Linked DNA regions of Solitalea lacus. Each later gene encodes a partner of the first gene's protein in a complex. Links are inferred from orthologs where the notes say so. Each region holds a gene or a part of one and is shown in the gene's direction. Other genes may lie near its edges. The genes, in order: trxB and trxA.

The links.
Region 2: the proteins of trxB (region 1) and trxA are in contact, whole or in part, in a crystal structure (PDB 1F6M), measured with the Escherichia coli proteins. The link is inferred for Solitalea lacus from one-to-one orthologs.

Annotation. Positions count from the first base shown.
Region 1 is NZ_CP091740.1:1,983,941-1,987,140, reverse strand. The notes cover bases 272-3,136. They hold trxB (thioredoxin-disulfide reductase), read left to right. Parts: upstream 272-1,149; coding sequence 1,150-2,124; downstream 2,125-3,136. Other genes in these bases: L2B55_RS08410 (dicarboxylate/amino acid:cation symporter), read left to right, coding at 2,266-3,136; mnmA (tRNA 2-thiouridine(34) synthase MnmA), read left to right, coding at 272-1,081. Outside these bases: more of mnmA, read left to right, coding at 1-271; more of L2B55_RS08410, read left to right, coding at 3,137-3,200.
Region 2 is NZ_CP091740.1:1,560,773-1,563,852, forward strand. Bases 185-2,929 are described here. They hold trxA (thioredoxin), read left to right. Parts: upstream 185-1,269; coding sequence 1,270-1,590; downstream 1,591-2,929. Other genes in these bases: L2B55_RS06585 (glycoside hydrolase family 3 N-terminal domain-containing protein), read left to right, coding at 185-1,098; L2B55_RS06595 (DUF58 domain-containing protein), read left to right, coding at 1,732-2,634; L2B55_RS06600 (hypothetical protein), read right to left, coding at 2,682-2,929. Outside these bases: more of L2B55_RS06585, read left to right, coding at 1-184; more of L2B55_RS06600, read right to left, coding at 2,930-2,954; L2B55_RS06605 (sensor histidine kinase), read right to left, coding at 3,044-3,080. UniProt on the Escherichia coli protein: Participates in various redox reactions through the reversible oxidation of its active center dithiol to a disulfide and catalyzes dithiol-disulfide exchange reactions.

The DNA of each region.
Region 1 (3,200 bases):
TAAGCACGGAAGAATTTTAGTGGCAATGAGTGGAGGTATCGACAGTTCGGTAGCTTCAATTATGTTGCATGAGCAAGGCTATGAAGTAATTGGCCTTACCATGAAAACCTGGGATTATGCATCTTCGGGTAGTTCTTCTAAGGAAACCGGTTGCTGCAGTCTTGACTCAATAAACGATGCACGTTCTTTAGCCGTTCAATACGGCTTTCCTCATTATATTTTAGACATTCGCGAGGAGTTCGGCAATTTTGTTATCGATAATTTTGTTGAAGAATACCTTGCCGGACGTACACCTAACCCATGTGTATTATGCAACACCCACATCAAATGGGAAGCATTAATGAAACGTGCGGATAAACTGGATTGTGAATTTATTGCGACCGGTCATTATGCCCAAATTCGCCAGGAGAACGATCGTTATGTGGTTTCAAAAGGCTTGGATAACAACAAAGACCAATCTTACGTACTCTGGGGTGTATCTCAATATAATTTAAGTAGAACAATGTTACCATTAGGCGGTTTCAGAAAAACTGAAATCCGGCAAATGGCCATGGAAATGGGACAAATTGACCTGGCTAACAAAAGTGAGAGCTATGAAATTTGCTTTGTACCCGATAATGATTATCGTTCGTTCTTAAAGCATCGCGTACCTGATCTGGAAGAACGCGTTGACGGAGGTGACTTTGTATTAACTGACGGGCGAAAAGTTGGTAAGCATAAAGGCTATCCTTTTTATACCATTGGACAACGTAAAGGCTTGGGCATTGCTTTGGGAGAACCAGTATTTGTAACCCGAATTATCCCTGAAACCAATACTGTTGTTTTGGGCAGAGAGGAAGATCTACAAAAATCACAAGCATTTGTTCGTAATTATAACCTTGTAAAGTATGATTCGATTACCAATCCTATCGAAGCTGTTACAAAAATTAGATATAAAGATGCCGGCACAATGAGTACTATTGTGCAGGATGGAGATCTGATGAAGGTTGAATTTGACCACTCAGTTTCAGCAATTGCTCCCGGACAATCAGCTGTATTTTATGAAGGTGATGATTTAATAGGTGGAGGATTTCTGTGTTAATTAAAAATTTCCTTTCAATATAACCATTTAACCAAGTTTTTAACCTAAACTTAGAACACTGCAAAAGTATGTCAAGCGAATTAGAACACATTCATTGCCTGATCATCGGATCAGGACCCGCAGGTTACACTGCGGCTATTTATGCTGCGCGCGCTGATTTGAAACCAGTTATGTACACAGGTTTGCAACCAGGCGGACAGCTTACAACTACAACTGAAGTTGAAAACTTCCCTGGTTATCCTGAAGGTACTCAAGGACCAGAAATGATGGAAGATTTCAAAAAACAGGCTGAACGCTTTGGAGCTGAAGTACGTTTTGGTATTGTTACGGCTGTTGATTTCTCTTCACTTCCTCACAGGGTAACTTTAGATGATGGAAAAGTAATAACAGCTGACTCAGTAATTATTTCAACCGGAGCTTCTGCTAAATGGTTGGGATTACCTTCTGAAGAAAAATATAACGGTTTTGGAGTTTCTGCTTGCGCTGTTTGCGACGGATTCTTTTTCCGTAAGCAAGATGTTGCCATTGTTGGTGCAGGAGATACAGCAGCTGAAGAAGCTACTTACCTGTCAAAACTTTGCAATAAAGTTTATATGATTATTCGTAAAGGTGAAATGCGTGCTTCTAAAGCTATGCAGCACCGTGTAATGAACACTCCTAATATTGAGGTATTGTTCAACCAAGAAACCAAAGAAATTTTAGGTGACGGCCAAAATGTAACCGGAGCATTATTAATTAATAATGAAACTGGTAAAGAGACGACTATTGACGTTACAGGTTTCTTTGTAGCCATAGGTCACAAACCAAATACCGACGTGTTTAAAGACTGGTTGGATATGGATGAAAATGGTTACATCATTACTAAATCAGGTAGCACAAAAACCAATATTGAAGGAGTATTTGCTGCAGGTGACGTACAAGACCATATTTACCGTCAAGCGGTAACTGCAGCCGGTTCAGGTTGTATGGCAGCACTTGATGCTGAACGCTATTTGGCGGCTAAAGAGCATAGCTCTATTTATGCAGAAGACTTAACTAACTAAGTTATAAAAGCAATAATCTAACGCCGGTACCATGTACTGGCGTTTTTTTTGTGTATTAAACTATTAATTAAGCAATATAAGAAGCTTACAAGCCCATAGTTTTTTATAGATTTGCGGATTATCAAAAAACAAATCATTTCTATGTTGGAGAAAAAAAACAGGTTAACCCTATACATCTTTATCGCCTTAATATTGGGTGTAATTTTAGGGTACATTCTTAACGTTTCCTATATCAACACCTATAATGATGGAATATCCGCAGCTACCCAAAAAATAGCGGTTGCCGAAAAAAAATTACCTACACTAGATAGTGCTTCTACTGCATACAAACAGCTAACAACTGAAATTTCGGAAGCTCAAAAAAGCAAATCAGAAAACGATAAGTTGCGCGAAAAAAAACTGGAGCTTTTCACCGTATTGAGTGATATTTTCCTTCGCTTAATTAAAATGATTGTTGCGCCATTGGTACTAACTACCTTGGTTGTTGGAGTGGCTAAACTTGGGGATATAAAATCGGTAGGACGTATTGGAGGTAAAACTTTACTTTGGTTTTTAAGCGCCAGTCTACTTTCATTACTGTTGGGAATGATTTTGGTAAACATCTTCCGTCCGGGAGAAGCTATGAATTTGCCTTTACCAGATACCCATGCAAGTACCGGAATTCAAAAAGCAGCCCTAAGTTTCAAAGATTTCATTGCACACATATTCCCTAAAAGTGTTATTGAAGCAATGGCAAGCAATGAAATTTTACAAATAGTTGTTTTTGCATTGTTCTTTGGTGTAGCGACAGCTGCAATTGGCGAACAAGGTAAAATTGTAATTAAATTATTTGATGCGGTAGCACACGTTATATTAAAAGTTACCGGCTATGTTATGAAATTTGCCCCTTTTGCTGTTTTTGGTGCAATGACCGCCATAATAGCAAAGCAAGGTTTGGGTATTCTTTCAACCTATGCCCTATTCATTATAGAGTTCTATGGAGGCTTACTTTTCCTTTGGTTACTGCTTACGTTAATCGGCTCAACCATTTTAAAGAAACGAGCTTTTGACTTAATTGGAAGAATAAAAGAACCTAT
Region 2 (3,080 bases), 420 kb from region 1 along the record:
AATGAAAAACAACTTTTGCCCCTTAGCAAAAACCTAAAGAAAATAGCAGTTATTGGTCCTAATGCTGATAATATTTACAATCAGTTAGGCGATTATACGGCTCCTCAACCAGATGAACGAATCGTTACTGTTCTTGAAGGAATAAAGAATAAGGTAGGGAAAGGTATGGAGGTTAATTACATAAAGGGGTGCAATATTCGTGATACAACAGAACAATCAATTGCTCAAGCCGTAGAGGTGGCCAAAAAATCAGAAGTAGCCATATTAGTGCTAGGAGGGTCAAGCGCGCGCGATTTTAAAACAGAGTATCAAAATACCGGAGCTGCTCTTGTTTCTGAGAAAACCATTAGTGATATGGAAAGTGGGGAAGGGTTTGATCGCTCAACACTTGATTTGATGGGATATCAGTTGAAACTTTTACAAGAAGTGGTAAAAACCGGGACACCTGTGGTGTTGGTACTTATTAAAGGCCGTCCTCTTAATCTTAACTGGCCTGCGGCAAATGTTCCGGCTATAGTAGATGCATGGTACCCTGGGCAAGAAGGTGGAAATGCTATCGCAGATGTATTATTTGGTGATTTTAACCCAGCAGGTCGCTTGACTGTTTCGGTGCCGAAATCGGTAGGACAGCTCCCAGTGTATTACAATCATAAGAAACCTTCTCCTCATGGCTATGTCGAAATAGATGAGAAACCATTGTATCCTTTTGGGTTTGGTTTGAGTTATACTTCATTTGCTTATCAGGACTTGAAGGTTAAAGTTTCGGAAACGGGGTCTGATATAAATGTTGAGACAGAATTTAAGCTTACCAATACGGGTAAATTTGATGGAGACGAGGTGGTTCAGTTGTACATAAGAGATAATGTAAGCTCTGTAGTTACAGCTGTTAAACAATTGAAGAGATTTAAACGAGTTCACTTAAAAGCTGGAGAAGAAAAAGTGGTGAAGTTATCCCTAGTAGGTGAGGATTTAGCTCTTTTTGATCAAACAATGAGAAAAGTCGTAGAGCCAGGCCAGTTCACACTAATGGTGGGTTCTTCATCAAAAGATATTAAGCTCCAGGAAGTAATTACTGTTTCCAAAGAAATTGCCTGGTAAATAAATTTGGAAAGGAATGAAGATTTGGCAGTTTGTCAGTTGATTTTTGAATTGTCAGTAACTTAAGTAGTATAAACCGACAAGTAATTCTGTCAGAATAAAATCATAAAGTTGGAGTTGGAACAATTATTGACTCAATCTGTTATATTTGCAAACGTAAATTTTTAAAATATGGCTTTAGTAATAACCGACGCAAACTTCGAAGAAGTTGTATTGAAATCAGATAAACCTGTATTAGTTGATTTCTGGGCTGAGTGGTGTGGTCCATGCCGCATGGTGGGTCCTGTTGTTGAAGAACTGGCTAGCGAATACGAAGGCAAAGCTGTTATCGGAAAAGTAGATGTTGATAACAATCCTGAAGTATCAATGAAATTTGGTATTCGTAATATCCCAGCTTTATTGTTCTTTAAAAACGGTGAAATCGTTGATAAACAAATTGGTGCCGTTCCAAAATCAGTCTTAGCCGGTAAATTGGAAGCACAATTAGGATAAGCATATTAATACAATAGTTTCAAAATGGCCTTGGAATTTCCTAGGCCATTTTTATTTTTAGATAATAAGTTGATAAAAGTATATTTGATTTGATGAGGTAGTCTGAAAATCTCTCAATTTTTAAATCTCAGATTCATAGTTATGCTCGAAAATAAAGAAGAATTACAGCAACTCAATCTTGAATTATTAGCTAATCAGGTGGTAGAAGGATTTATTACCGGTTTGCACAAGAGTCCGTTTCATGGCTTTTCAGTTGAGTTTGCCGAGCATCGCTTATACAATAAAGGTGAATCGGTTAAAAATATTGATTGGAAGTTATTCGGTCGCACTGATCGGTTATTTACCAAGCGATTTGAAGAAGAAACCAATTTGCGCTGTCAGTTAGTAATAGATGCCTCCTCATCGATGTACTATCCGGATGGTTCAGTTAATAAGCTTCAATTCTCTGTTTATTGTGCAGCCTCATTAATCAATTTGTTAAAGCGTCAGCGCGATGCATTCGGATTAAGTGTTTTTGCTGAACAGGTACTATTGTCAACCCAGGCAAAATCTACCACACCTCATCAACGCTTTATTTATTTCGAATTAGAAAAATTGTTGAATGCCAAACCTGTAAAAAAAACTACGGCGTTAGTAAATGCACTTCATGAAATTGCTGAAAATATTCACAAACGTTCCATGGTGGTAATATTTAGTGATATGATGGAAAGCGCAGAAAATGAAGATGCTGTTTTCTCTGCTTTACAACACTTGAAACATAATAAGCATGAAGTGATTTTATTTAATGTAACAGATAAACGCCTCGAACAGGAGTTTAAATTTGATAACCGACCTTATGTTTTTGTTGATACAGAAAGTGGAGAGGAAGTAAAGGTGCAGCCTAGCCAGGTAAAAGAATCCTATCTAAAAGCTATGGCTGATTTTAAACAGACCTTGATGCTCAAATGTGCGCAATATCGGATAGATTATATAGATGCTGATATTAACGAAGGATTTTATCCTGTACTAAATGCTTATTTGGTTAAGCGAAACAGAATGATGTAAAAATCCTGACTTTCCAGGATTTTTGACTTTAACCGTCTACCAAAAATTTATTGTTTTTTCTGAGTTGCGTCAGTTTTTTTATTCTGAGTTGCGTCAGATTTCTTAGTCTGAGTTGCGTCAGATTTCTTATTCTGAGTTGCGTCAGGTTTCTTAGTTTCAGCTGACTTTGCTTTTTTTACTTCTTTTTTCTCACTGTGAGGTTTTGGAGCTGCTACTTTTTCTTTAGAAGTCGTTGCTTTTTCTGATTTTACAGGAGCGGTTTGAGCAAATACTCCGGTTGAGAAGGCTGCAATTGCAACCATTAACATTAATTTTTTCATTTTCTTTATTGTTTTAGTGGATTCAAGATCCATTTACCAAATGAAGATTTAATGAAGAAACTAAGGTTTTTTAAATTGATTTAATTGTTTTAAAGCCTTGGAAAGGTGAAGGTGATCCTTGTTCCC